3 regions of the Rhizobium sp. ERR 942 genome follow, and region 2 is predicted to be linked to each of the others. Evidence: riboswitches for the same ligand, from Rfam matches in the RefSeq annotation. Region 2 holds a riboswitch; each other region holds the start of a gene.
What was found. Region 2 has a riboswitch for thiamine pyrophosphate ahead of thiB (thiamine ABC transporter substrate binding subunit). Riboswitches for the same ligand answer to the same signal wherever they lie in the genome.
Positions count from the first base shown of each region.

Region 1: linked by a shared signal. The riboswitch ahead of thiC (phosphomethylpyrimidine synthase ThiC) and the one ahead of thiB (thiamine ABC transporter substrate binding subunit) in region 2 are both predicted to bind thiamine pyrophosphate.
Region 3: linked by a shared signal. The riboswitch ahead of thiM (hydroxyethylthiazole kinase) and the one ahead of thiB (thiamine ABC transporter substrate binding subunit) in region 2 are both predicted to bind thiamine pyrophosphate.

Region 1 covers NZ_VIUA01000002.1:293,103-297,439, reverse strand. The annotation lists gene thiC (phosphomethylpyrimidine synthase ThiC) at 1-1,813, opposite strand, end outside; TPP riboswitch at 1,905-2,037, opposite strand; gene FBZ97_RS08275 (hypothetical protein) at 2,169-2,912, opposite strand; gene FBZ97_RS08270 (porin) at 3,518-4,337, shown strand, end outside.
Region 2 covers NZ_VIUA01000005.1:276,950-281,286, reverse strand. The annotation lists gene FBZ97_RS21445 (MarR family winged helix-turn-helix transcriptional regulator) at 1-455, opposite strand, end outside; gene FBZ97_RS21440 (MDR family MFS transporter) at 622-2,157, shown strand; TPP riboswitch at 2,228-2,344, shown strand; gene thiB (thiamine ABC transporter substrate binding subunit) at 2,395-3,423, shown strand; gene thiP (thiamine/thiamine pyrophosphate ABC transporter permease ThiP) at 3,428-4,337, shown strand, end outside.
Region 3 covers NZ_VIUA01000002.1:109,467-113,803, reverse strand. The annotation lists gene FBZ97_RS07485 (undecaprenyl-diphosphate phosphatase) at 1-341, shown strand, start outside; gene thiD (bifunctional hydroxymethylpyrimidine kinase/phosphomethylpyrimidine kinase) at 491-1,297, opposite strand; gene thiE (thiamine phosphate synthase) at 1,294-1,929, opposite strand; gene thiM (hydroxyethylthiazole kinase) at 1,926-2,729, opposite strand; TPP riboswitch at 2,781-2,877, opposite strand; gene FBZ97_RS07465 (DUF1127 domain-containing protein) at 3,106-3,252, shown strand; gene yghU (glutathione-dependent disulfide-bond oxidoreductase) at 3,816-4,337, shown strand, end outside.

The DNA.
Region 1 (4,337 bases), on a different contig from region 2:
GGGCAGGGGCTTCGACCGGCATATAGAGATCGCCGCCTTCCCGATATTTCGCCGCCATCGCTTCCAGCCCTTCCTTCTGTGCCTCCGCGCGGATGTCGTGCGAAATCCGCATCGAGCAGAATTTCGGGCCGCACATCGAGCAGAAATGCGCGACCTTGTGAGCCTCCTTCGGCAAGGTTTCGTCGTGGAAGCTGCGGGCGGTATCCGGATCGAGCGACAGGTTGAACTGGTCCTCCCAGCGGAACTCGAATCTCGCACGCGACAATGCGTCGTCGCGAACCTGAGCGGCCGGATGCCCCTTGGCGAGGTCGGCGGCGTGGGCGGCGATCTTGTAGGTGATGACGCCGGTCTTGACGTCGTTGCGGTCGGGTAGGCCGAGATGCTCCTTCGGCGTGACGTAGCAGAGCATCGCCGTGCCGAACCAGCCGATCATCGCAGCGCCGATGCCCGAGGTGATGTGATCGTATCCTGGGGCGATATCCGTCGTCAGCGGTCCGAGCGTGTAGAAGGGTGCCTCGCCGCAGACGGCGAGCTGCTTATCCATGTTCTCCTTGATCTTGTGCATCGGCACATGGCCAGGGCCTTCGATCATCACCTGGCAATCTTTTGCCCAGGCGATCTTCGTCAGTTCGCCGAGCGTTTCGAGCTCGGCAAACTGCGCGGCGTCGTTGGCATCGGCAATAGAGCCCGGTCGCAGGCCGTCACCGAGCGAGAAGGAGACGTCATAGGCGCGGCAGATGTCGCAGATTTCCTCGAAATGCTCGTAGAGGAAGCTCTCCTTGTGGTGATGGAGACACCACTTGGCCATGATCGAGCCGCCGCGCGAGACAATGCCGGTGACGCGGTTGACGGTGAGCGGGATGTAGTGCAGCCGCACGCCGGCATGGATGGTGAAATAGTCGACGCCCTGTTCGGCCTGCTCGATCAGCGTGTCGCGATAGATCTCCCAGGTCAGTTCCTCCGCGATGCCGCCGACCTTTTCCAGCGCCTGATAGAGCGGCACCGTGCCGATCGGCAGCGGCGAATTGCGGATGATCCATTCGCGGATATTGTGAATGTTGCGGCCGGTCGAAAGATCCATGACGGTATCGGCACCCCAGCGCGCTGCCCAGACCATCTTCTCGACCTCCTCCGCCATGGAGGAGGTGACTGCGGAATTGCCGATATTGGCGTTGATCTTCACCAGAAAATTCCGGCCGATGATCATCGGCTCGCTTTCGGGGTGATTGATGTTGGCCGGGATGATAGCGCGGCCGGCTGCGACCTCCTGGCGAACGAATTCAGGCGTGACGTGATCGGGAATATGCGCGCCGAAGCTCTCGCCGTCACGGACCAGCGCTTCGGTCTTGGCCTTGCGGCCGAGGTTCTCGCGGATGGCGATAAATTCCATTTCCGGGGTGATGATGCCGGCGCGCGCATAGGCGAGCTGGGTGACGGCCCCGCCATTCTCGGCGCGCAGCGGCTGGCGCTTGGCCGGAAATTCCGGTGTCAGCCGTTCGCCGGTGACGAAACCGTTGTCTTCGGGACGCACATGGCGGCCCTCATAGGCCTCGACATCGCCGCGGGCGAGCACCCAGTCGCGGCGCAACTGCGGCAGGCCCTCTTCGATGCGGATATCCGCGCCTTCGACAGTATAGGGGCCGGACGAATCGTAGACGATAACTGGCGGCTCGCCCGATGTCGGATGGACGCTGATTTCGCGCATCGGCACGCGGATATCGGCATGGATATCCCCGGGGACATGGATTTTCCGAGAGGCCGGCAGCGGGCCGGTGGTGACGGTCGGAGTGAGGTTCTTTGCGGCAACGTTCATGGTGTGAGGCTCCAAGTTGCAGTTGGAGACCCAGTCAATCAGCCGGAATGATGAAAAGACGCCGGCATGGAATCCAGGCGGGAATCCGAAGCCTCGAGCGCTTGCACCGTCCCTACGCCAGTATGAACTGGATCAGGTTCAACGGGTCACTGCGCCCACAACCGGCAGAGCCGTATTGTTCAGCAGTATCTCAGCCCCTTGCCGGGACCCCCCTGGTGAATGTCAAAAGGCTATGCCTTACTCTTGTCCTCTGTCAACCCCGCAGCGGCGGTCGCATTTTCCGGGAGATTGACCATTGCCGCGCCCGTCGAATTGCAACTTTATCGCGCAGATCATCGTGCGGACTTGCCGCGCCTTAGTAACGTGGTGTGGTATTGCCGACGAAGCGATGGGGGCCGGTATGGGACAGCTTGCTCGCGGTATCGAGCCAGATCTTGCCGCCGAGGGCGCGCCAGCGGTGACAGAAGGCGAAGTCCTCGCTGAGATAGATCCCCGTTCCCTCCTCGACCATGCATTCGAACAGGGCGTATTGGGTGCTGGGTGAGCGTTTGGTGCTGGGATAGGCGTGGATTGCGTTGTAGCGCAGCTCCGGATAGGCCGCGATCATTCTTTCTATAACGTTGCGCTTGATCAAAAGCATGCCCGTACCTGCATAGACGGCGCTGACGAAATCGCCATCACGCTCTGCAACCTGGCCGACAAGTGGCGTGCCGACATAGTGAAGTGCGGCTGCCGCAAGTGTTTCGCCGTCTGCTGAATTGATGCGGGCCGCCGTCTCCCAATCATAATCCTTGATCGGATACATGGCGGCGACCACATCCTTATCGGCTTCCAGAAGCCTCATGACCTGATCGGGCTCGAAGCTGATGTCGGCGTCGATGAAGAGCATATGGGTCGCCGTCGTATCGTTCAGGAAGGACGAGACAAGCGTGTTTCGGCTGCGGGTAATCAGGGCGTCATTGCCGAGCAGAGCCAGCGTCAGCTGTATGCCCGCCTGCGCTCCCGTCTGCATCAGTGAGAAAATGGACTGCATGTAGTCCTTGGTAACGAGGCCGCCGAAGCAGGGGGTCGCTATGAAGATCAGCCGGTTCTCATTCATTCGCGATTTTCCCTCTCCGATGGCGCGAGTCGCCGGAATCTAGGAAAATTCAATATTTCTGTGTGTAGCGAATTATTGAATTTTATTGCTGATCTTTGCTCAAGCCGACCGGTCATTATGCCGTGGAATTCGCGATGGCCATATCATGACCAGATTGGGCTGCCATGGTCGTCATCGACCGCCGACATCACGGTGGCCTTAAATGCGGTGACGGCCCTGACTGGCAGGCGTTCTCGTGAACAGGGACATCTTTGCGATCTCTGCCGGTGCCGCCATGGCCTGCGGTCGCCAGTTGCATTTAAGCAACAGAGGTCAAGACTAACGCCCCAGCGCCCTTCATATAATTGACAAACATACGGGCTGTTTGTAAATCCAATACAGGACATAAGTTGTCTTACGGTCGAGCAATCGGCCGGATCGGTAGAGGCATTTCAAAACCTTTTACCGCGGGGGTAATCATGAAGGTTCGAGGGGACTCAAGCCAACATCAGGTGCGTATTTGCCGGGCTGCCCGGTCGTGTTTAGACCAAGCCGATCCCCAGGGCAGTGTTCCAGTTTTGCGCTCGCGGTAAAATAGAAATGCATAATACAACCAGGAGTTTAAAATGAACATCAAGAGCCTTCTTCTCGGCTCCGCTGCCGCTCTGGCGGCAGTATCCGGTGCCCACGCAGCAGACGCGATCGTCGCCGCTGAGCCGGAGCCGCTGGAATACGTTCGCATCTGCGACGCATACGGTGCTGGCTACTTCTTCATTCCGGGCACGGAAACCTGCCTCAAGATCGGCGGCCGCGTCCGTACCGAAGGCGAATGGTACGATGCCTACAACCCGAACAGCAAGAACGGTACGCTCTGGCATACCCGCGCCGAGCTGAGCGTCGATACCGCGACCGACACCGAATACGGCCCGCTGAAGACCAACACGGTCATCCGTTGGGACTGGAACGACGGCAACTCGACCTCCACCAAGCTGCTGTTCGCCAACATCAGCCTCGGCGGTTTCCTGGTCGGTAAGGCCGATTCGCAGTATAACTACTACATCGGCTATGCCGGCGACGTCATCAACGACGACGTGATCTATGACGGCCCGTATGAACTCAACCAGTTGACCTACACCTACGATGCCGGCAATGGCTTCACGGCTGTCGTCTCGGTTGAAGACTCGAACTCCAGCGGCTCCGACGCCTCCTACGGCTCAAGCTGGTGGTCTGACGACAAGGGCAACCACTACGCTCCTGACGTCGTTGCCGGTGCCGGCTTCAAGTCTGGCGCATGGGGCTTCAAGGTCGTCGGCGGTTATGACTCCATCGTCGAAGAAGGCGCCATCAAGGCTCGCGTCGACGCTGACTTCGGTACCTTCTCGGCCTTCTTGATGGGCGGCTGGAACACGGACGGCGACAAGCTGAACAAGTACGCCGGCACCAACC
Region 2 (4,337 bases):
GAGAAATTCTCGATTTCCTCCGGCGTCCAATCGGCGAAGATGCTGCCGATGACGGAATATTTCTGCGCCTGGATCTCCGACAGCAATCGCTGCCCGAGCGCGGTCAACACCACCACGATGCGCCGCGCATCCGCCTGCGACGCCTTGCGTCGCAACACGCCGCGCGTCACCATGTCGGCAACGATGCGGCTCGCCCGCGACGGATCGATCCGCAGCATCTCGGCAATCGTGCCGACGGTGACTTCGCCCGTCTCTTCCGCCCGCCGCACAACATCGAGCACGTCAAGATGAGACAGCTCGAGTCCCGGCGCGACGCTCTGAATGGCAAGCCTGCCGATCATGCGGCGACCTGTCAGTAGGCGCATGCGCGTCATCGCATGGCCGATACGCAGGAGATTCTCGTCGTCGGTCAGAGCCTGGGCTTCAATTTCACGTGTATTCGTCGCAGATGTCATCTTTCCACCATATCAGAGGCGGTAAAGAAATAAAACATGCAAACAGCATTCACCTGTTGTTGACATTTATATGCTAATGGCACATATATCTCAACTGTGAAAACCGGGCGTCCCGCGCATTCGATCGACCGCGCAACGTTTCGGCCAAGTTCGGATTTCCTGCCCCATGGACATGCAGACAAGCTTCACGCCGCTCGTGGCGGATCATAAGCGGCGGCTTATTCTTTTCCTGTTTCTGATGACCGCCATGTTCATGGCAACTCTGGATAACCAGATCGTCTCGACGGCACTGCCGACGATCGTCGGCGAATTCGGGCATCTGGAGCGCTTCGGCTGGATCGGATCAGCCTATCTTCTTTCGCTCTCCGCCGTCATGCCCGTCTACGGCAAGCTCGGCGATCTCTTCGGCCGCAAATATGTGATGATGACGGCGATCGCGATCTTCACGATCGGCTCCGCCGTCTGCGGCCTGGCCGTCTCGATGGATACGCTGATCGCCGCCCGCGTCCTTCAAGGCTTCGGCGGCGGCGGCATCATGGTCTCGATCTTCGCTGTCAACGCCGATCTTTTCGAGCCGCGGGAACGCGCTCGCTACCAGAGTTACTCGAGCCTGGTGCTCATGGCTTCCGGCGCCATCGGCCCGGTTCTCGGCGGCACGATGAGCGATCTCTTCGGCTGGCGTTCGATCTTCCTCGTCAACGTCCCGATCGGCTTTATCGTGCTGGCCGGCCTTGCTACCATGCTTCCCTATCGCAAACCGGCCCGACGCCCGAAGATCGACTATGCCGGCGCAATCGTTCTTGCGCTGACGACGACGAGCATCGTGCTTGCCGCCGACGGCAGCGAACTCTTCGGATCTCTGCTGTCGCCGCAGTGCCTCGGTATCATCGCCTTCGGCGTGATCTGCGCTATCGCCTGGGTCTTCATCGAGCGTCGCGCACCGGAGCCCATCGTGCCGATGACGTTGTTCCGTAACCCGACATTCGGCCTTCTGCTGATCATTTCGATCACAAGCGGCGCCGTGGCCATCGGCATGGTCAACTATTTTGCGCTCTTCCTGCAGACGACGACGGGCCTTTCGCCATCGATGGCCGGGCTGCTGTTCATTCTCCTGACCGGCGGCATCGTCTGCGGCTCACTATCGGCCGGCCGGCTAATTGCCGCGAGAGGGCGCTACAAGCCCTTCGCCGTCGCGAGTGCTGCCTGCAGCGCCATCGCGTTCGGCTCACTTGCCTTCCTGCCTGCCGGTACGCCCATCGTCATCATCGGCGGCCTGATGCTGCTGCACGGCATCGGCATCGGCCTTGCGCAGCAGGTGCCCGTCATCGGCGTGCAGAATGCAGCGGCTTCCCGTGACGTCGGCGCGGCAACGGGTGCCGTCACGCTCTCGCGCATGGGCGGCGCCTCCATCGCCATCTCCATCTACGGCGCCATCATCGCCGCCAAACTCGGCAATGTTGGTATCTCCATATCAGGCGTATCCGATATCGAGCAGCTGACGCCGAAGATGATGGCGGCTTTGCCGGAAGCAACCCGCGAGGCGGTCGCCAATGCCTATGCGAGCGCCTTCAGCCCGCTGTTCGTGACCGCCGCCGGCATCTGCCTTCTCGGCCTTTTGACCGCGCTGATGCTGAAGAACGTGCAGCTTCCGGGGGCGACGAAGAAATTCGAAAGCCCGGCGGTCGCGGAGGCTGCCGAGTAAATCCTCCATGCTGCAATCGGCAAGGGCATCATTTCCCTTGTCATCCCTTCGTCACAAGGCTAAATCTGCCGACGCTCTAACGGGGTGCCTTATGTCCTTCGGACATTTCGGCTGAGAGGCTTTCACCGGCCAACCCGCGGAACCTGATCCGGCTAACACCGGCGGAGGGATTAGACGCGTGACGAAATCATAGCGCCCTTTTCCCCTTCAAGACGAAACCAAAAAGGAGGCGCTGTCATGCAACACCGTTCGCTATTGTCATTCTTCGCAGGCCTGGCCTTTGCCGCCGGAACGTCGTTTTTTGCTGCCCAGACGGCCGAAGCAGCCGACAAGACGCTGACCATCTACACCTATGAAAGCTTCACCGCCGACTGGGGGCCGGGCGCCAAGGTCAAGGCCGCTTTCGAGAAGACCTGCGGCTGCACGGTCAATTATGTCGCCGTCACCGATGGCGTGGCGCTTCTCTCCCGCCTGAAGCTGGAAGGGACGGGCACCAAGGCCGATGTCGTTCTCGGCCTCGATACCAATCTCATCGATGAAGCGAAGGATACCGGCCTCTTCGATGCCAGCGGCGTCGACACCTCGGCCCTCAAGGTTCCCGGCGGTTTCAAGGACGATGTTTTCGTGCCCTACGACTACGGCCATTTCGCCGTGATCTATGACAGCCAGACGGTCAAGAATCCCCCCAAGAGCATGAAGGATCTCGTCGAAGGCGATCCCAATCAGAAGATCGTCATCGAGGACCCGCGCACCTCGACGCCGGGTCTCGGTCTGCTGCTCTGGGTCAAGTCGATCTACGGCGACAAGGCCGCCGATGCCTGGACAAAGCTCAAGGGCCGCATCCTGACTGTCACCCCCGGCTGGTCGGAAGCCTATGACCTCTTCACAAAGGGCGAAGCGCCGATGGTGCTCTCCTATACGACGTCGCCTGCCTATCATATGATAGAGGACAAGACCGACCGCTATCAGGCAGCCGACTTCTCGGAAGGGCATTACATCCAGATCGAGGTCGCCGGCCTCATCAAGTCCTCGCCGAACAAGGAGCTTGCGCGCGACTTCCTCAAATTCATGATCTCCACGGGCTTCCAGGACATCATCCCGACAAGCAATTGGATGATGCCGGTTTCAGCCACTTCGGAGCCGCTGCCGGACGCCTTCGACAAGCTCGTGGTGCCCTCGAAGACCTTCCTGATGAGCCCCGCCGATGTCGACAAGAACCGCAAGGCCTGGATCGACGAATGGCTGGCCGCCACCAGCGGCAACTGATGCCTTGACGACACTCACGGCACCAGAGCGAAGACGCGCCATTTCCGGCGGGGCAGTCAGCCTCGCCGGCATCGTGCTCTTCGTCGGGATCGCCGTGCTCATTCTGCTCGCCGCCGGCATCGACTCCGGCGGTACCAATCCCCTGGCAGATCCCTACTTGCTGCGCGTCCTGCGCTTCACTCTGCTGCAGGCGGTACTCTCGACGCTGCTTTCCGTTGTGCTCGCCATTCCGGTCGCGCGCGCATTGGCGCGCCAGCCGCGCTTTCCCGGCCGCCTTTGGCTCATCCGGTTGATGGCCGTGCCGATGGGCCTGCCCGTACTGATCGGCGCGCTCGGCCTGCTCGGCATATGGGGCCGGCAAGGTCTGCTCAATCAGGCCCTCGCAACTCTCGGCCTGTCGCATCCTATCAGCATCTACGGTCTTGCCGGCATCCTGCTTGCGCATGTCTTCTTCAACATGCCGCTCGCCAGCAGGCTGATGCTTGCCGGGCTGGAACGTGTTCCTGCGGAATATTGGCTTGTGGCCGGCGGACTCGGCATGCGGTCCGCCTCGGTCTTCCGCTTCATCGAATGGCCCATCCTGCGTGGCCTCATTCCCGGCATCGCCGGGCTGATCTTCATGCTCTGCGCCACTAGCTTCACACTGGTCCTGATCCTCGGCGGCGGTCCGGCTGCGACAACGCTTGAAGTGGCGATCTACCAAGCGCTGCGCTTCGATTTCGATCCCGGCCGCGCCGTCATGCTGTCGCTTCTGCAAATCGTCGTCACTCTCGTCATCCTCGGCGCCATGACATTGTTTCGTGCCCCTGACGATCATGGCCTCACCAGCGGCCGCGCCCCGCGGCGCATCGATGGGCAGGCGCCTGCCCGTCGATGGATCGATGCCGCTGTGTTGTCGGCGGCCACGCTCTTTC
Region 3 (4,337 bases), on a different contig from region 2:
CTCTTATTCCCGGTGTCTCACGCTCGGGTTCGACGCTGACCGGCGCGCTCTTCCTCGGATTGAAGCGCGAAGAGGCCGCCCGATTCTCATTCCTGCTCGGCTTGCCTGCCATTGCGCTCGCCGGCTTGAAGGAACTGTATGAGCTCCATAAGGCGCATATTCCGATGGAAGCCTGGTCGGTTCTGCTCGTCGGCCTGATCGTCGGCAGCATATCCTCCTTCATCACCATCTGGGGGCTGATGCGTTTCCTGGAGCGCTTTTCGACCTGGCCTTTCGTCATCTACCGTATCGGCCTTGGGGCAGTCATACTTTTTGGCGTGTTGACTATGGGCTGGGCCTGAACCGGTCTTGCCATTCGACCGTCAATAAAAGAAAGGCGCTGCCCGTCAGGGCAGTGCTTCTCGTCTTATGCCCTATCCGAGGACGAGGCCGCATCCCACAGCGGAAACGACGACCTGATCGCTGAGTAATAGGGTCATTTCTCTCCTCCTTATAGATTCGCCCACAGCGCATGGAAATGCTGCACAGGCCCATGGCCGCTGCCGACAGAAAGCTGGCCTGCGGCAGCAACCGCGGCGGCGAGATAGGCCTTGCCGACGGCGACAGCTTCGGGAAGCGACAGGCCTTTGGCGATCTCTGCCGCGATAGCGCTGGAGAGCGTGCAGCCCGTTCCATGGGTATTCTTGGTCGGCAAGCGCTCGGCTTCGAACCAGGTCAGGCGACCGGTGCTTGCGAGCACATCTGGACTTTCGTTGCCCTCGAGATGGCCACCCTTGACGAGTACAGCTGAAGGCCCGAGCGCTGCAAGCGCACGCGCCTGGCGCGCCATGTCTTCGCGACTTTTCGCCTCCGCGTCATGCAACAGCGCAGCCGCCTCGGGGAGGTTCGGTGTAATGACGGTCGCCAGCGGTAGCAATCGCGTGGTCAGCACGTCAACGGCATCGGCAGCCAGTAGGGCGGCGCCACCCTTGGCGATCATGACCGGGTCGAGGACGACGGGTACATCGCGATGTCGCGCCAGAATGTCCGCGACGGCACTGGCGATGGCGGCATTGGCGATCATGCCGATCTTGACGGCATCCACATGGATGTCGGCAAAGATCGCATTGATCTGGTCTGCCACGAAATGTGGAGGCACCGGATGGACGCCGGAGACGCCTTGCGTGTTTTGCGCGGTCAAGGCAGTCAGCGCTGCCATTCCATAAACGCCGCGGGCGGAGAAAGCCTTCAGGTCGGCTTGAATGCCAGCGCCGCCGGAGGGATCGGAGCCAGCGATGGATAAGACATTGCGGATCATTGGCGAGCCTCCTTGATGGCGTTCGCGATGACAGTTGTCGCGGCTTGCGGGTCCGGTTGGCCGCATATGGCCGAGACGACCGCGAGACCATCGGCTCCGGCCGAGTAAACGCTTGCGGCATGCTCTCCCTTGAGGCCGCCGATCGCGACCGATGGAACGGGGCATAGCCTGACGATGCGGGCAAGCCCGTCGAAGCCGATCGGCTGCTTGTGATCGGGCTTGGTGGGCGTGGCAAAGACCGGGCCGATCCCGGCATAGTCGACGATGCCGGGATCTATGGAGGAAGCGAGAGCTTCCGTTTCCACCGAGAGGCCGAGGATCATGTCCGGCCCGATCAGGCGGCGTGCTTCGGCGGCATTCATATCCTCCTGTCCGATATGGAGGCCATCGGCGCCAATGGCGATGGCAGCCTCGACATTGTCGTTGACGATCAGCCGGACATTCGTTCCCTGCAGGATTTGCTTGAGGGCGCGGCCCGTCTCGATCATGGCGGCTGTCGGTGCATGCTTGTCGCGCAGCTGTACGATGGTTGCGCCGCCGGCAATGGCTGCACGGGTGGTTTCAATCATGCCGAGGTTGGCACACAGCACCGGGTCGAGGACGAGATAGAGCGAGAGATCGAAGTCTTTCATGCCGCCGATATCCCTGCATTGCGATCCAGCACTTCCGGGCTAAGGCCGGCGAGGGCGTCGAGGAAGCGCCAGGAAAAGGAGCCCGGCCCGTCTGCAGCCGCTCCGGCCTGTTCGCCGGCGACGGCAAAGACCGCGAGCGCCGCAACGGTCGCATCGAATGGATCATCCGGCGTTGCTGCGGCAAAGGCGCCGACGAGGCAGGTCAGCGAGCAGCCGACGGCCGTCACCTGCGGCATGAATGACGAACCGCCGGCGATGCGCTTTGCCCTCCGCCCGTCGGTCACGAAATCCGTAACGCCGGTAACTGCAACGACGCAGCCATGCTTTCCCGCCAATTGCCGGGCGGAATCTTCCGCGTGTTCGACCGCGTCGCGGCTATCGACGCCCTGGCCGCGGCTCGTGCCGCCGGCAAGCGCGATGATCTCGGACGCGTTGCCGCGAATGATCGCCGGCTTTAGCTCGATCAATTGCGCGACCGCCTTGCGGCGGAACGTGGTCGCATAATGGGCGACGGGATCGAGGATCCAGGGCTTGCCCGCCTCGTTTGCCGACTGCGCCGCCTTCAGCATGCCCGCAAGCCAGCCGGACGAGAGCGTGCCGATATTGATCGTCAGCGCGCCGGAGATAGCGGCAAACTCGCCGGCCTCCTCTTCGGCATGTACCATTGCCGGCGATGCCCCGGCGGCAAGCATCACATTGGCCGCGATATTCATGGCGACGAAATTGGTGATGCATTGCACCAGCGGAGGGTTAGCCCGCATGGTGCGAAGCAAATTGCCTGCAGTTGTCTGGTCTTGCATATCGCCCCTTTCAGGCGGGCGAGACGCACAGGGACGACGTGCTGGTGCTTTACGAGGTCCCGAGCGACTCCCTCCGCCAGCATGATCTGGTTCAGGTTCGAAGGGTGCTTCTCAGCCCGCCGGATGGCGGACGCCCCTGTCTCTCATCTCTCTTCTTTTCGCAGACAAAGACGGCGCTGTCACCAGCAAATCACAAAAGCCATGCTGGCGCGTGAGATTGCCTGCTTTCTCGGCGACCCATGCAATGGATGCATAGGTGGAGTGATCCCTTAGCTCTGCAAAAACCTGTGGGCTTCGACTATATGTTTCTCATCGAAGCGACGGGAGCGCCAAGCACGGCCGCTCAGCTTCGAAAGCCCAAGGAAAGGGGATCATCATGAACGTAGCACGCTCTTTCAATAACTGGCGCAAGTATCGTCAGACGGTCGCCGAACTGGGCCGTATGTCCACGCGCGAACTGCATGATCTGGGTATCGATCGCGGTGAAATCCGCAATGTTGCCCGCGCAGCGATCGCTCGCTAACGGCCGCACCGGCTCCTAATAAAGCTGAATTATGTCAGCGCCTGTTCCCCTTGAGCAGGCGCTTTTGCTTTATGAATATCACCGTTCCTTTTCGCCGCGCTTGCTGAAGATTGCATCAATTTAGCTCTCTGCTTTTCGCATGGCGCATAACTGCCTTGCAAAGAAATGCCTATGAACTGAGCAAAAGACTGGTATGTTCTTCTCATCGAAGCGATGCATCTCCTCCCGCATCCCTTCGCTTCGCAGACGTCCTTATCCTCCTCCCAGGGACGGCTGCAGGAATAGCGGAACTCCTCCTCCCATCCGCTGTTCGGTTCTTGTAAAAAGCCTGCCGCTCCTCCTCCCGCGGCAGGCTTTTTCGTTTCATGGACCTCCAGAAGATTGGCAATGACCTAACTCGGTCGAGAAGCTGGCGCTCCAACCCAAGCGGCAAGAGCGCTTCCGCATTAAAGTGTGCGCATTCTCCTCTCGCAAAAATGAAGAGTCGCCCCTATGTGCGACCTATGTAGCGCGCTACATCGAAGACCAACCCCAACGTGATTCCCCGAAACAGGAGGATGCCCATGACCGGTTCTGCCGAATATACGCCGCCGAAAATCTGGACCTGGAACAAGGCCAATGGCGGCCAGTTCGCCAATATCAATCGCCCGATTGCCGGCCCGACTCACGAGAAAGAACTGCCGGTGGGACGTCATCCCCTTCAGCTCTATTCGCTTGGAACGCCGAATGGCGTGAAGGTCACCATTATGCTCGAAGAGCTGCTGGCACTTGGTCACAGCGGCGCGGAATATGATGCCTGGCTGATCAAGATCGGCGAGGGCGATCAGTTCGGCAGCGGTTTCGTCGATGTCAATCCGAACTCGAAGATCCCGGCTTTGCTCGACCGCAGCGGTCCGAAGCCGGTCCGCGTTTTCGAATCGGCCTCGATTTTGATGTATCTCGCCGAGAAATTCGGCGCCTTCCTGCCTACCGAGCAGCCGGCTCGGGCCGAATGCATCTCCTGGCTGTTCTGGCAGATGGGCAGCGCGCCCTATCTCGGTGGCGGCTTCGGCCATTTCTACGCCTATGCGCCGACGAAGATCGAA